4 regions of the Bacillus bruguierae genome follow, and region 1 is predicted to be linked to each of the others. Evidence: predicted binding sites of a transcription regulator. Region 1 holds the regulator's gene; each other region holds the start of a gene.
What was found. Region 1 encodes Rex, which represses fermentation and respiration genes when NADH is low (regulators of the CRP and FNR family bind a similar motif). Its sites were predicted from a motif close to TTGTGAAATATTTCACAA; they were not measured.
Positions count from the first base shown of each region.

Region 2: WAZ07_RS06055 (TIGR04053 family radical SAM/SPASM domain-containing protein) is a predicted target of Rex. The motif match lies at 2,924-2,941, and genes of this name have one in related genera.
Region 3: adhE (bifunctional acetaldehyde-CoA/alcohol dehydrogenase) is a predicted target of Rex. The motif match lies at 2,319-2,336, and genes of this name have one in related genera.
Region 4: arcA (arginine deiminase) is a predicted target of Rex. The motif match lies at 1,053-1,070, and genes of this name have one in related genera.

Region 1 covers NZ_JBAWSX010000032.1:6,452-10,630, reverse strand. Annotated here, with positions in the region: gene WAZ07_RS25860 (ABC transporter ATP-binding protein) at 1-1,653, opposite strand, end outside; gene WAZ07_RS25855 (redox-sensing transcriptional repressor Rex) at 1,837-2,466, shown strand; gene WAZ07_RS25850 (YdiK family protein) at 2,493-2,690, opposite strand; gene WAZ07_RS25845 (CPBP family intramembrane glutamic endopeptidase) at 2,693-3,421, opposite strand; gene groES (co-chaperone GroES) at 3,765-4,049, shown strand; gene groL (chaperonin GroEL) at 4,088-4,179, shown strand, end outside.
Region 2 covers NZ_JBAWSX010000002.1:370,018-374,196, reverse strand. Annotated here, with positions in the region: gene WAZ07_RS06065 (class I SAM-dependent methyltransferase) at 1-657, opposite strand, end outside; gene WAZ07_RS06060 (YwiC-like family protein) at 978-1,700, opposite strand; gene WAZ07_RS06055 (TIGR04053 family radical SAM/SPASM domain-containing protein) at 1,746-2,867, opposite strand; gene WAZ07_RS06050 (DUF1858 domain-containing protein) at 3,515-3,742, shown strand; gene WAZ07_RS06045 (DUF438 domain-containing protein) at 3,755-4,179, shown strand, end outside.
Region 3 covers NZ_JBAWSX010000001.1:491,192-495,370, reverse strand. Annotated here, with positions in the region: gene adhE (bifunctional acetaldehyde-CoA/alcohol dehydrogenase) at 1-2,210, opposite strand, end outside; gene WAZ07_RS02425 (bifunctional cystathionine gamma-lyase/homocysteine desulfhydrase) at 2,601-3,734, opposite strand; gene WAZ07_RS02420 (O-acetylserine dependent cystathionine beta-synthase) at 3,736-4,179, opposite strand, start outside.
Region 4 covers NZ_JBAWSX010000007.1:133,628-137,806, reverse strand. Annotated here, with positions in the region: gene argR (arginine repressor) at 1-415, shown strand, start outside; gene arcA (arginine deiminase) at 1,161-2,393, shown strand; gene argF (ornithine carbamoyltransferase) at 2,424-3,422, shown strand; gene arcD (arginine-ornithine antiporter) at 3,659-4,179, shown strand, end outside.

The DNA of each region.
Region 1 (4,179 bases):
ATTTGTTTCTTGTTCTTCGAGTTCTGCCCGTTCTAGCATTTCATTTTTCTTTTCTACATAATAATCATAATCACCTAGGTATTCCGCTGCTCCGCCCTGGGACAACTCAATCACTTTTGTGGCAATGCGGTTAATGAAATAGCGGTCATGGGAAACAAATAAAATAGTTCCTGGAAAATCAATGAGCGCATTTTCTAAAATTTCTTTGCTACTTAAATCCAGATGGTTGGTCGGCTCATCTAAAATAAGTACGTTTGATTTTTTCATCATAAGTTTTGCAAGAGCTAAACGTGCTTTTTGTCCACCGCTTAAAGAAGAAACAGGCTTTAGAACATCGTCACCAGAAAATAAAAAGTTTCCAAGTACTGTGCGAATTTCTTTTTCTGGTTGCATCGGGTAATCATCCCAAAGCTCGTCTAATACACGTTTTGATGATGTTAAGTTTGCTTGTTCTTGGTCATAATATCCGATAGAAACGTTGGAACCAAACGAAATATTACCGTTTAAAGGACGAAGTTTATCCACAAGAGATTTTAATAAAGTAGATTTTCCAATTCCGTTTGGGCCAACAAGTGCAACACTATCGCCTCTTGTTAATTGGAAATGAATGTTTTGAATAATTGGCTCGTTATTATAACCAATGGTAACATCTTTTACTTGTAATACATCATTACCGCTTTGTTTATCGATATCAAAGTGGAAAGAAGCAGATTTTGTATCACCGATTGGTTTTTCCATAAGTTCCATACGATCTAATTGTTTTCGGCGGCTTTGCGCCCGTTTTGTTGTGGAAGCACGAGTAATATTTTTTTGGATAAAGTCTTGTAATTTTGTTACTTCTTCTTGCTGTTTCTCGTAACGTTTTATTTCTTGTTCATATAGCGCCGCTTTAAGTTCTAAGTATTTACTGTAGTTTCCTGTGTACTTTCGACTTTGTTTATTAGAAATTTCATATACTTGCGTTACAAGTCTATCTAGAAAGTATCGATCGTGTGAAACGATTAAAATAGCACCAGGATAACCTTGTAAATATTGCTCCAGCCACGTTAATGTATCGATATCTAAATGGTTGGTTGGCTCATCTAAAATAAGTAAATCTGGTTTTGTTAATAATAACTTACCAAGAGCTAAACGAGTTTTTTGTCCGCCGCTTAATGTGGAGATTGTCGCTTCGTGTGTTTCTGAAGGAAAACCAAGTCCACCTAAAACAGAGCGAATATCAGCTTCGTATTGATAGCCGCCTTCATTTTTATAATCTAATTGTAGGCGATCATACTCTGCTAATAGTTTTTCGTAAATAGTTTCATTTGTGAAATTTTCTTCTTTTCCCATTTCTTGTTCTAACCTGCGGAGTTCTTTCTCCATGCGCTGTAAGTGGAGGAATACTGTTAGCATTTCATCCCAAATCGTTAACGATGTTTCAAGACCAGTATGCTGTGCTAAGTAACCGATAGATACATCTTTCGGTTTTATAATTTCTCCGCCGTCATGGGATAATTCTCCTGCAATAATCTTTAATAATGTAGACTTTCCAGCGCCGTTACGCCCGACAAGTGCAATGCGATCACGCGTCTGTACTTCTAACTTAATGTTTGAAAGAATGACTTCAGCCGCATACAGCTTGGAAAGGTTATTCACTTGTAGTAAAATCAATGTTTTCACCTCAAATAATTTCTTAACTTTGCCATGATTATATTTCTCAATCATACTAAAAATAGTGTATAGTTGAACATAAATAGAGAAATTCTCTCTCTATTATACAAGGAAAAGTTTCAATGCTAAACTTCTGTATATGTTTCAATCACTTGAACAGATAGGAAGAGAGGAGGGGGTTGCATGGAGCAGCCTAAAATTCCGCAGGCGACTGCCAAAAGATTGCCTCTATACTATCGATTTATCCAAAACTTATCGTTATCTGGTAAGCAACGCGTATCATCTGCAGAATTAAGTGAAGCGGTGAAAGTAGATTCAGCGACGATTCGACGAGATTTTTCATACTTTGGGGCATTAGGGAAAAAGGGATATGGTTATAATGTGAATTATTTATTGTCGTTTTTCCGCGAAACACTTGATCAAGATGATGTAACACGCGTAGCATTAATTGGGGTAGGTAACTTAGGTACGGCTTTCTTACATTACAATTTTACAAAAAATAATAATACAAAAATTGAGATGGCATTTGACGTTGATGAAGAGAAAGTTGGGAAAGAAATCGGAGGGATTCCAGTATATCATCTGGATGAATTAGAAGAGAGATTATCAGATGATATAAAAGTGGCAATATTAACAGTGCCTGCTTCTGTTGCACAATCTGTAGCAGATCGCTTATCGCATACGAGCATACAAGGTGTTTTAAACTTTACACCTGCTAGATTAAACATATTAGAACATATTCGAATTCATCATATTGATTTAGCAGTAGAATTACAAACGCTCGTGTACTTTTTGAAAAATTATCCACAATAAAAACGCAGGAATTTCCTGCGTTTTTATTATTTCTTCTTACTATCTTTTTTCGGTTTAGAAAAAAGAAGGCGAAGTGCAAAATTAAAATCAATCGTTGCCATTACGGCAAGCAATAGTGTGTAAAAGTTCCAAATTGTATCTTGAACACTTGTAATTGCTAAGTATGTAAAAATACACCCTAGAAGAAAATACAAAGTTGCCATAACAAATGGTGAATTTCGCATGTTTAAAATCCTCCGATGAATCCTTGCAATTTTTCAGCTTTTTCTAGATATGGACGAAGTACAAATGTAATTAACATAACGTTTGTATTCATCATAACATGAGCCATAATTGGGACAATAATTCGTTTTGTTTGTACGTATAAAAATGAAAAAACAAGCCCCATGGAAATATACACTAATAAATGTGTAGGGTCAAAATGAATGAGAGCAAATATAAGCGAGCTCACGATCGCTGCGATAAAGAAGTTATATCGTTTATATAGTGTTCCAAATAGAATTTTTCTAAATACAATTTCCTCAAGAATGGGAGCGAATATAGATGAAACAATCATAAATAATGGAGCAGCTTTTATAATTTCGATAATGTTTTGTGTATTTTCTGATTCAGCTTTAATTTTAAAAACTTGTGTTTCAATTGTGCCGGCAATTACTTGGGCGAATAAAGCAAGAAAAACTCCTAAAATAATCCATCCTATCGTAGCAAGAATATTTGTTTTTCCACGCTCCCATTTTTCTGATTGTGTATCATTGCGTAGTAACATAAGGATAATGATAAGAGCAATAAAGAAGCTAATCAGTCCCCAGTGTGCAGTTGCCAGTTGAACTTTTTGTTCAAAGGTCCGATGTCCATTATTGTATACTCCGCTTTTTAGAAGGATCCATCCTCCAATTATCCCTGATAGTTGCATCAAAATATATGTAACAATAACCCACCAATATTGTCTCTTCAATTTCGTAACTCCTTTTTGAATTTTTTGTAAAGAAAAAGGAAAATGCCCTATCCATAGAGAAAACAAATTATGGCATCTTTCTTATTGTAACATAGGAGAAGATGAAAAAACGACGGAATCTAAAAATGGATTTTTTGCAGTTTTCCCTTATGTAATTATTAAGTAAATCATAAAAGTTTTTAAACAAGTTGGGGAGGGGGTGGAATAGTTTTCCGAAAAATTACGATTTTTTCACTTGCAAAAGAAAATGAGATTCTTTATTATAATAAGTGTGTTAGCACTCAAGGTATTAGAGTGCTAATAAACATAAAATTTACATAATAAATTGAGGAGGTTGTTGTTCATGCTAAAGCCATTAGGTGATCGCGTTATAATTGAACTTGTTCAAGCAGAAGAAAAAACAGCAAGTGGTATCGTACTACCAGACACTGCAAAAGAAAAACCACAAGAAGGTAAAGTAGTGGCAGTTGGTACTGGTCGTGTGCTTGAAAATGGTGAGCGTGTTGCTTTAGATGTAGCTACAGGAGATCGTATCATCTTCTCAAAATATGCAGGTACTGAAGTGAAATACGAAGGTACAGAATACTTAATTTTACGTGAAAGCGACATTTTAGCAATTATCGGTTAATTATATAAATCTTTAAAAATTCAAGGGGGTCAAATATTATGGCAAAAGATATTAAATTTAGTGAAGAAGCACGTCGTTCGATGCTTCGCGGTGTCGACACTCTTGCAAACGCAGTAAAAGTTACGCTTGG
Region 2 (4,179 bases), on a different contig from region 1:
TTTTTTAAAATTACCGAAAGTTTCTACAGTACGAAAACCACATTCTTTTAACATAGGCAGTAGTTGTTTTTTCGTAATAGGATATAACAGAATACTATTTGATAGTTCTTTATCATCCACATTCAATGTTGCAGTAAATAATACTTTTTCTCCTTCTAGCGTATAATTACGCTTAAACGAGAAATGTTTCTTCTCCAGTACCGGAAATTTGAAATTATTTTCAGCTAATACTTTTTCATAATTTACAATTTGAATAATTAGTTTTCCGTTTGCTTTTAATTTTTCATAAGATCCACAGATAAAATTAAAGATTTCTTTCGAATTATCCAAATGAACAAGTGTATTTCCAATACAATAAATACCATCAAATACTCCAGGCACATTTTCAATTTGTTGCATTCCAAATGTATTTACACTAAATATCCCTTCGTAAACTGCAGCTTTCTCCCGAATTTTTGCAGCCAGCGTCTTCTCTGGTTCCATCGCAGTAACAGCAAACCCCTTTTCAACTAGTGATTGGGATACATTACCTGTTCCTGCGCCCACATCCAATATAGAGCTACCTTTTTGTAAATAAGAGACTATAAAATTCATTTGTTTCTCATTTGCAGGAAAAATTTCATCATAATATGGCGTTAACGTTTGATAGAAAGTCATTATTTATACAGTCCTTTCAGAATCTATATATATATCCATTTTAATTTTTCGACATTTTTGTCTAGCTCCAGCGGCTTCCGCTTTTCTTTATAAGTCGCCGTTACGCAAAATACAACATGACTGCTACTTGCTTTCTCCTTTTGTTTTAAACCTGGCATGTGGTAGGAAAAGGCCCTGACCGTTTCTATGCATGGCCAGATGCTCTCGCCTACCTAAAAAAAGAGGGCTTTTATGTCGATTTTTTAATTTGTATTTATATATTTGAGTCAGTTTCCTTATCAAAATATTACTAAACACCCACAAACTTACTGTAATAATTATTACAGTAATGCTCTGGCTAACAATACTACTGAAACAAAAAAGTAAATAGAATTTATACTCTCTAAAATACCCACTTGTAGAATCGAAATATTTCTACCATAAAGGAATATAGATCGTATCAAACTTGGTATAAAGGCAATGGTAAACCACGGTGATACAATTAAAGTCGCAATCACAAGTAAAGAATGATACCCCCATGAAACAAAGCGATACGTTGGATTCTTTTTCTCACGAATCATCGTCTTCACATAAAACGTACTTCCCATAAAATATAAAAATGATATAGTTGCAACAACCCATATCTTCTCATCAACTGTTTTCATTGTGAAATAATAACTAATTATTCCCCCTATACAAAACAAAATAATAGCACACATGTCATTTAGTAAAGCTCGTTCGTTTTTTTGGCGAGAAAAGTAAATATTTATGAAAAAACATGGGAGCATAATAATGGAAAAGAACACAATACGCCATTCATATATAAGAGCAATGATCGCACACACACAAGCCACACTAAAATAAATAAAGAAAGAATGTAAATAATACTTCTTTCGTGGTTGTTTTACGTACATTAATAACGGATACGTAGCTAAGTACACAAACAACCATGCCAAAAAGAGCGGTATATGATACCATGTCCCTTTACCAATTAAAACACCCAGTACAAATGGAATAAGCAGCATTCCCCATGCCCCATGCTGCTTTGGAATAATTAACTTCATTCTTTTAACACCCTCACCCAAAGTCTTTTATCAACAATGTCATTTTTATACGTTTTGTTTCTGTTTTCGTAATGCTTTTGGGATGTATACACAGAAAGGTTCACTTTCCATGTAATCTCCAGTCATGGCAAAAGCTCTAGAGCGAGATCCTCCGCAAACATATCGGAACTCACAAACCCCACACTTTCCTTTATACTTGTCTGGGTTACGCAAGTCTTGGAAGATGGAAGAGTTTCGATAAATATCAGCTAGTGGTGTTGTTCGAACATTCCCGGCTTTGATAGGTAATAACCCACTTGGATATACATCTCCAATATGAGAGATAAATACAAAACCGTTTCCATCATTTACCCCTTTTGGAGCACGTCCAAGTCCATCAATCTGCCCCGTCATTCCATTCATCAATACATGCTGATATTGAATAGCCTGATCTGTTGTTTTATTCTCTCTCATTTTTTGTTGAATAACAACACGTCTGTAGTGCTGAGCAGCCGTTGTTTTAATATCAAAAGAAACCTTTTTACTTAATTGATATAGCCATTGGAATACTCTTTCATGCCCGGCTGGTGAAATCATATCTGTTTCCTTGCCGCGCCCCGTTGGAACTAAGAAAAATACACTCCAAAGCACACACTCTAATTCCTCTACTAATTTCGCCATATCTTCAAGTACATTCACATTATAATTAGAAACAACAGTATTAATTTGAATAGGAATTTCCAATTCATGCAAATAACGAATCGCATTCATTGTTAATTCAAATGACCCCTCTGTCCCCCTAAAATGATCATGTATTTCAGCTGTTGGCCCATCTAAACTAAATGCCCATCTAGCAAGCCCTACTTCTTTTGCTTTTTGAATTGTTTCTTTCGTAACGTTTGGAGTAGCACTTGGTGTCATAGATACCCGAACACCTTTTTTTATCGCATAATCCGCAATATCATATACATCCGGACGCATTAACGGATCACCGCCGGTAAAAACAAGCATCGGATTATCCATTTCATATATATCATCAATTAGTTTTTTACCTTCTTCAAATGTTAGCTCAAGAGGATGACGATGATACTGAGCTTCCGCGCGACAATGAAGACATTTTAATTGGCATGCTCTTGTCAACTCCCATATTACAATAAATGGATTTTTGTTAAAATCACGATTAATCAAGATTAAACCCTCCTATCGACTTATATCCTCATTGTAAAGTTATATAAGAATTCATGTTGTGAGATACATCACGCATGAAACTTTAATCAGCCCTTACCAATCAAGCTTTTACATGTGGTTTATCCCCCACCTAACTTCTTAAGAAAAGCGGAAGTGGCTCGTCCAGAATGTGAGGGGGATGGAGCTTCTGACGTAGAGGTGTTTTTTACCTCGTAGGAAGAAGCGAAGCCACCGAACATTCTAGCCACTGGAGCTGGACAATGCTTTCGCCAAATTTTGAGGTGGGAGTATTACTGCCCACAAATAGCGAGATAAAAATGGACCTACACCTCGCTGCCTTTCTTTGTTTTCAAACTTTGTGCGTGGCAGGAAAAGGCCCTGACCGCTACTATACATAACCAGTCCCTCTCGACCACTTAAAAAAATGCTTTTCTATCGGTTTTTCATAGAGTGACTGAGTAGGTACAAAATTTCTTTTTATCACGGCCTCTTGTACTTCTTTTTACGCAACGTACTCCCCTAACGTTCCCTAGTTTTTCCTTCAAATTTTCAAAAATCACACGTGTGATTTTCCTCACTTCTTATTCATTCTCTTTATGTTACATTGTTTTTGAGAATTAATATCACTTATTTCCGAGGTGAGAGTGATGACAAAGATGATTGATTTTAGTCAAACCGTTTGCGATTTGGCTAACAAATACCCTGAAATCATCCCTATCTTAAAAGAGCTAGGCTTTGAAGATATAACGAAACCCGGCATGCTGCACACGGTCGGCCGTGTGATGACTATTCCAAATGGATGCCGGATGAAGGGAATTTCTTTCGATATCGTTAAAAAAACTTTTAAAAATAATGGATTTAACATGAAAGAATAGAGGAGGATCCTTATGAGTGAAATAATTAATAATCGTGAACAAGAAAGTATGAATCAATTTGAAAGACAGGCTATCTTAAAGGAAATTATTAAAAATCTTCATAATGGAAAAAGTGTGGAAGAAGTAAAGGCACAATTTGAAGAAGCAGTCGGGAATATTACCGTCGCGGAAATTTCAAAACTTGAACAGGCACTCATGGAAGAAGAAGGAATTCCAGTGGAAGAAGTACAACGTTTATGCTCGGTGCATACAGCTATTTTTAAGGGTTCCATTGAAGAAATCCATCGATCCGATAAACCCGAAGATCAAGCTGGGCATCCAGTTCATACATTTAAGCTTGAAAACAAAAAAATTGATAAGCTTGTTAACTTCAAACTTCAACTTCACTACGAACGTTTCGAGAAAGAAGATAGTGAAGAAAACGTTTATAAACTAAT
Region 3 (4,179 bases), on a different contig from region 1:
TCCGGTCCCAATTTATGTGCTAAGCTATGGTTAATACCAAGAAATGCATTTGCAAATGCCATACCAGCCATTGCTGATGCATTATGCATTTTTTCACGAGCTTCTTCATCATTGCCATCTTTATATGCGCGTGGTAAATATTTAAACACAAGTTCCATTGCTTTTAAAGCTAATCCATCTGTGTAATCATTTGCCATAATTGATACGTACGCTTCAATCGCATGTGTTAAAACATCCATTCCTGTATCAGCAGTGATATGCGGCGGTACTGTCATAACAAACTGCGGATCCACAATGGCAACATCTGGTGTTAATTCATAATCAGCGAGCGGATATTTGATATTGTTCTTTTTATCTGTAATAACCGCAAATGGTGTCACTTCTGAACCTGTTCCAGATGTTGTCGGAATCGCAACAAACTGCGCCTTGTCTCCTAGTTTTGGATATTTACATGTACGTTTTCTAATATCTAAAAACTTTTGTTTTATACCAAAGAATTCTGTTTCTGGGTGCTCATAAAATAGCCACATTCCTTTTGCTGCATCCATCGCTGATCCGCCACCAAGAGCAATAATAACGTCTGGTTTGAAGCTTCTCATCATTTCTGCACCTTTAAATACAGTTTCATCTGACGGATCTGGTTCTACTTCAGAGAATATTTCTACTTTTACATCATTTCTATGTTGAGCTAAATAATGCGTCACTACATCAATATACCCAAGCTGCACCATTCCAGGATCTGTTACAATGAATGCGCGTGAAATGTTCGGCATACTTGCTAAATATTGCGTAGCGTGTTTTTCAAAATAAATTTTTGGCGGCAACTTGAACCACTGCATATTCTTTTTTCTATTTGCAAGTCTCTTTACGTTCATTAAATGTGTTGCCGTTACGTTTTGAGAAACAGAGTTCTTTCCGTATGATCCGCATCCAAGTGTAAGCGATGGAATGAAAGCATTATATATATCACCAATTCCGCCTTGTGCTGACGGAGCATTTATAATAAGACGACATGCTTTCATACGTAGTCCAAACTGTTTTTGTACTTCTTTATTTGTAGAATGAATTACAGCAGAATGCCCTAATCCGCCAAGCTCTAACATATTTTCACAATGCTGTAATCCATCTTCTAATGAACTCGCTTTTATACAAGCTAATACTGGACTTAATTTTTCACGAGATAACGGATAAGCTGCACCGACTCCTTTAATTTCAGCTACAAGCATCTTTGTGTCTTCAGGCACTGTAATCCCTGCTAATGCTGCAATGTAATGTGCGGATTTCCCAACAATATCACTATTTACTGCACATGTATTCTCATTAATAACAAGCTTTTCTAATTTTTTTCGTTCCTCTTCTGTCACAAAGTAACAATTATTTGCGATCATTTCTTGTTTCACATCATTATAGATTTCTTTGTCCACAATAATCGCTTGTTCAGAAGCACAAATCATACCGTTATCAAACGTTTTCGATAAAATCACATCATTTACAGCACGTTTCACGTTCGCTGATTTTTCCATATAGCATGGAACGTTACCTGGGCCTACCCCTAGGGCTGGTTTACCAGTAGAATATGCTGATTTCACCATTCCTGCTCCTCCAGTTGCTAAAACAAGCGCTACACCTTCATGATTCATTAATTGTTTTGTTGCCTCAACAGAAGGCTTTTCAATCCATTGAATACAGTTCTCTGGTGCACCAGCTTTCACTGCAGCATCGCGCACTGTTTTTGCAGCTGCGATAGAACATTGCTGTGCTGAAGGGTGGAATGCAAAAATAATTGGGTTTCTCGTTTTCATCGCAATGATTGCTTTAAACATTGTTGTTGATGTTGGATTTGTTACTGGCGTTACCCCAGCAACTACACCAACCGGCTCTGCAATTTCTATTACTTCCTCATGTGGATCCTCACGAATAACTCCCACTGTTTTATCATTTTTTATACTATTCCAAATATATTCAGTTGCGAAAATATTTTTAATACATTTATCCTCATACACACCGCGGCCCGTTTCTTCAACAGCCATTTTTGCAAGCGGCATATGTTGATCCACACCCGCAAGTGCCATTTCATGTACAATTTTATCAATTTGTTCCTGTGTAAAACCTTCTAATGCTTGTAAAGCTTTTTGACCTTTCTTTACTAACGTCTCAATCATGCCTGTAACTTCTTGCGCTTCATTTACAATTTTCTCTTTGACTACCATGTAATTTCCTCCTATTCTGCTGTTGGACTCATAAAGTCCCTAGGGGTCTAAATATGTCCCTATTAGCTTAAAAAAATAGAACTACCTTTTCTACATGAATTTTATTATTTGTGAAATGTTTCACATAATTATGTGTGAAGCATCTCGCTTTATGTTTTTACTATACACTAGATATTTATATATGTGTGTGTCTAATTTGTGAAAAGTTTCACAAATTTAAGATAGAATAAACGACCGCTACTAGCTTGCTTCTTTTGTTTTAAACCATGGCATGTGGTAGGAAAAGGCCCTGACCGCTCCTATCCACGGCCAGATGCTCTCGTCCTCCCCTAAAAAAGAAAGAGGTTTTTATGTCGTTTTTTAATTTATATACATATAGTGCTTATTCCCTTATGCTAACGCTCGTGCTAAATCTTCAACTAAATCTTCTCCATCTTCAATGCCAACTGAAATACGAATTAATGTATCTGTAATTCCTAGTTCCGCACGGCGCTCTGCTGGAATAGAAGCATGTGTCATTTGCGAAGGAATAGAAATTAAGCTTTCTACTGCTCCTAAACTTTCAGCAAGTGTAAAATATTGTACCTTTTCAAGAATAGTGTTTAATGTTTCTTGACTATCTACATCAAATGAAATAATTGCACCGAAGCCATTTGCTTGTTTTGCTGCCAAGTTATGGTTATGATGAGTGCTAAGTCCTGGATAATACACTTTATTTACTTTCGGATGATTTTGTAAAAACTCAGCAATTGCACGAGCATTTGCTTCATGCTCTTCCATGCGCACTCCTAATGTTTTTAAACCACGTAGTAATAAAAAGCTATCTTGCGGTCCTAAAATACCACCTGTTGAGTTTTGTACAAAGTGAAGATCTTCTGCTAACTCTTCGTTATTTACAGCTACTACACCCGCAACAACATCACTATGACCGCCTAAATATTTTGTTGCACTATGAAGGACAATATCTGCACCAAGAGAGATTGGCGTTTGCCAATACGGTGTCATAAATGTATTGTCGACAATTGTTAATAAGCCTCGTTCTTTAGCAAGTGCTGCAATTTGTTTAATATCCGTAATTTTTAATAGCGGGTTCGTCGGTGTCTCAACATAAATCGCTTTTGTATTTGGAAGAATCGCTGCTTTTACTTCTTCTAAGTTTGTTGTATCAGCAAATGTATGTTCAATCCCAAAGCGATTCAATACTTTTGCCATTACGCGGTACGTTCCGCCGTACACATCATCTGTTAAAACAACGTGATCTCCTTTAGAGAAAAGCATCATTACTGCTGTAATTGCTGCCATACCTGATCCAAAAGCAAAACCCGCATGGCCATTTTCAAGAACAGCAATTGTTTCTTCAAGAGCTGAACGAGTTGGATTTCCTGTACGTGAATATTCATACCCTTTATGATTTCCTACACCTTCTTGTTTGTACGTACTCGTTTGATAAATCGGTACTGTTACAGATCCAGTTGAAGGTTCTCCGATATGAATACCATGAATTAACTTTGTTTTTGTTCTCATTTTATTCCCATCCTTTGTATATATGCTTACTCAAATAGCGTTCGCTGCTATCTGGAAAAATGGTTACAATATTTGTTCCTGGCTTTGCTTTCTCAGCTTCTAATAAGCTTGCATGAAGTACTGCCCCCGAAGAACTGCCAACGAGGAGCCCTTCTTTTTGCGCCAGGTGTTTAACGCTTGAAAACGCATCACGATCCGAAATCGTATGAATGGCATCAAAATATGTTGGATTAAGAAATGGTGGTATAAACTCAAGCCCAATTCCTTCTGTCTCATGAGAACCGGCTTCGCCCCCATTTAAAATAGAGCCTTCTGGTTCAACAATTACTGTTTTAATTTGTTGATTTTGCTCTTTCAAATATGATGCCGTTCCCATAAATGTTCCACCGGTACCAGCACCAGCGACAAATATATCAATATGTCCATCTAGTGCCTCCCACAGTTC
Region 4 (4,179 bases), on a different contig from region 1:
ATTGGTGAGAGAGAATGAAATAGATACACAAGAAAAATTGGTAGAGTTGTTAGAGGAACGTGATGTATTGGTCACACAAGCAACGGTTTCTCGAGATATTCATGAATTAAATTTAGTAAAGGGAGCTTCTTCAAAAGGAGTAGCAATATATAAGGTTTTTACAGAAGAGAACCAGCGAGCAGATATACAGCTAAAGAAAAAAATAAGAGAAGTAGTTGAAAAAATCGATTATGTAGAACAACTGATTATTATTAAAACTTTGCCTGGGAATGCTCATGTTATCGGTGCTTTATTAGATTCTTTAGACTGGAAAGAAAAAATAGGATGTATATGTGGGAATGATACATGTCTTGTAATTGCGGGGTCAAAAGTAGATAGGGAGATTATAAAAGATAGATTGGGGTTGATTATGTAAATCCAAATTGAAAAAATGACAAAAAACCATTCTTTTTAGGTGGATGAGAGTATCTGGCCATGCATAGAAGCGGTCAGGGCCTTTTTCTGCCACACGTGAAGTAAAAACAAAGGGAGAAAGAAAGTAGTAGGCTCCTTTTTTCTACATAGCAGCAATCTATATGTCGAAAAATCAAAATGGATTCATATAGCTTTGTATAGAAGCGAATTGTATGTTAAAACATCAAAATATATTTATACATATAAATGAGAAGGCTGTTTCTAATGAAAATTAGAACAGTCTTTTTTAATTTATATATACAAGTTAAAAAAACGACATAAAACCTCCCTTTCTTTTTAGGTGGGACGAGAGCATCTGGCTGCGCATAGAAGCGACTTATATGTCGAAAAATTAAAATGGATTTATACATAAGGCTTAATCAGTCATCAGAAGGAGTGTCTTTATCTTCGCTAATCGGAATGGATCTGATAAAACGTCTTTGTTTTTACTAAACTTTATGCTAATACGATATAAAAAATTTTAACCTCAAATAGGAGGCAATTATACAGCTAATATGCGTGATATTTTACCTAGTTAGTTAATTATGAGATGAAATATCTTATAAAAATACAATTACATATGATTTTTAAAAAATAATTTGTGAAATATTCCACTTAACATTGTTAGCGTTTTCACAAAGAGATATGTGCATTCTGTTTATTATGTACTTGTAGACATCAAATGAATTTAAAAGGGGGTACAACAAATGAAACATCCGATACATGTTACTTCAGAAATTGGAGAATTACAAACAGTTTTATTAAAACGTCCAGGTAAAGAAGTGGAAAACTTAACGCCAGATTATTTACAACAATTATTATTTGACGATATTCCATATTTACCAATTATTCAAAAAGAACATGATTATTTTGCGCAAACATTACGCAATCGGGGTGTTGAAGTTCTTTATTTAGAAACACTAGCAGCTGAGGCGTTAGTTGATAAAAAACTTCGTGAAGAATTTGTTGATCGTATTTTAAAAGAAGGACAGGCTGACGTAAATGGTGCATATCAGAATTTAAAAGAATATTTACTTTCCTTTTCAAATGAAGAAATGGTTCAGAAAATTATGGGGGGCGTACGTAAAAACGAAATTGAAACTAGTAAAAAAACCCACCTGTATGAATTAATGGAAGATCATTATCCATTTTATTTAGATCCAATGCCAAATTTATATTTTACACGTGACCCAGCAGCTAGTATAGGTGGCGGTTTAACAATTAACAAAATGAGAGAACCAGCACGGAGACGTGAATCATTGTTTATGGAATATATCATTAAACATCATCCACGCTTTGCGAGTCACAATGTACCAGTTTGGTTAGATCGTGACTATGATTTTCCAATTGAAGGCGGCGATGAGCTTATCTTAAATGAAGAAACAATTGCGATTGGCGTATCAGCTAGATCATCGGCTAAAGCGATTGAACGATTAGCAAAAAATTTATTTAGTCGTCAAAATAAAATTAAGAAAGTACTAGCAATAGAGATTCCAAAATGTCGTGCATTTATGCATTTAGATACAGTATTTACAATGGTTGATTATGATAAATTTACAATTCATCCAGCTATTCAAGATCCAAAAGGAAATATGAATATTTATATTTTGGAAAAAGGAGAGAGTGAAGAAGTTCTCAAAATCACACATCGTACTTCTTTAACTGAGGCTTTAAAAGAAGTGTTAGGTTTGAGCGAATTGGTTCTTATTCCTTGCGGAGGAGGAGATGCGATTGCTTCTGCTCGTGAACAATGGAACGATGGATCCAATACATTAGCAATTGCACCGGGAGTAGTTGTTACATATGATCGCAACTATGTATCCAATGCTTTATTACGAGAGCATGGTATAGAGGTTGTGGAAGTATTAAGTTCGGAATTGTCTCGCGGTCGTGGGGGTCCACGTTGCATGAGTATGCCAATTGTTCGAAAAGATATCTAAGCTAAATACAAGAGAAAGTAGGGACGAATGATGATGATGACAAAACCAAACTTAAAAGGAAGAAGTTTTCTTGCTGAAAAAGATTTTACAGAGGAAGAATTTTTATATCTTATTGATTTAGCGGCAGAATTAAAAGAGAAAAAGAAAAACGGTATCCCGCATCATTATTTAGAAGGTAAAAATGTTGCCCTTTTATTTGAAAAAACTTCAACTCGTACCCGTTGTGCATTTACGGTGGCTTGTACGGATTTAGGGGCAAATCCTGAATACCTAGGTAAAAATGATATTCAGCTCGGGAAGAAAGAATCTGTTGAAGATACAGCAAAAGTGTTAGGACGTATGTTTGACGGTATTGAATTCCGTGGATTTTCACATGCAACAGTAGAATCTCTAGCGAACAACTCAGGTGTGCCAGTATGGAATGGCTTAACAGACATGTGGCATCCGACACAAACACTTGCAGATTTGTTAACAATAAAAGAGCACCTCGGAAAATTAGAGGATATTAGGCTCGTCTACGTCGGAGATGGACGTAACAATGTGGCGAATAGCTTATTAGTTGGCGGTTCGATGGTAGGAATGGAAGTACGCATTTGTACTCCAGAGTCACTATTCCCAGCACAAGAAATCATTGATACTGCTAAAAAATATAGTGATCGGGTCATGGTAACGAGCAACGTGGAAGAAGCTGTTGCCGGTGCAGATGTTATTTATACAGATGTATGGGTATCTATGGGCGAAGAAGATAAATTTGCTGAACGTATTGAACTTCTTACTCCATATCAAGTGAACATGGAAATGATTAAAAAGACCGGAAATGAAAATATGATTTTCTTACATTGTTTACCTGCATTTCATGATATAGAAACATTGTACGGAGAGGAAATATATGAAAAATATGGCATAAAAGAAATGGAGGTAAGTGACGAAGTATTCCGCAGTAAGCATTCAAAAGTATTTGATCAAGCGGAAAATAGAATGCATACAATTAAAGCGGTTATGGCAGCTACTTTAGGAAATATGGAATAAAGAAGGAGGAGATTCCTCCTTCTTTATCCCTCTATTGATAGAAGTTTCACTTTATCCCGCATTAACGGGCAGTAAGATCCCTATCTCAAGATTGAGAGGGAAGCAAAGAAGATAGGTGGGGGATAACTGCCCGTAAAAGCCCGATTGGTTCAACTAACCATCAGTGGGGGATGAAGAAAACCCCCACTGATGGAAGTTTCACTTTATTCCTATCTGATAAAAGAGAGGTGAGTGTAATGGGTGAAGAAAAGAAATTAGGACTGTTTACTTTGACCGCCCTTGTTGTAGGCTCTATGATCGGAGGCGGAGCATTTAACTTAGCAAGTGATATGGCAAAGGGTGCAGGCGCAGGAGCAATTATTATTGGTTGGATTATAACAGGTATCGGAATGGTTTCACTTGGATTGGCGTTTCAAAACTTAACAGTGAAAAGACCCGATTTAGATGGTGGAATTTTTAGTTATGCAAAAGCTGGATTTGGTAATTTTATGGGGTTCAATAGTGCCTGGGGATATTGGTTATCCGCTTGGCTCGGAAATGTAGCTTACGGTACATTATTATTTGCTTCAATAGGTTATTTTTTCCCAGTTTTTGAAGGTGGACAAAATGTAGCATCGATTATTGGAGCGAGTATATTACTGTGGTGTGTTCATATGTTGATTTTACGCGGTGTACAATCAGCAGCACTTGTGAATTTAGTAACAACAATTGCAAAGTTAGTACCTGTCTTTGTATTTATTGTTGTAGGGATATTTGC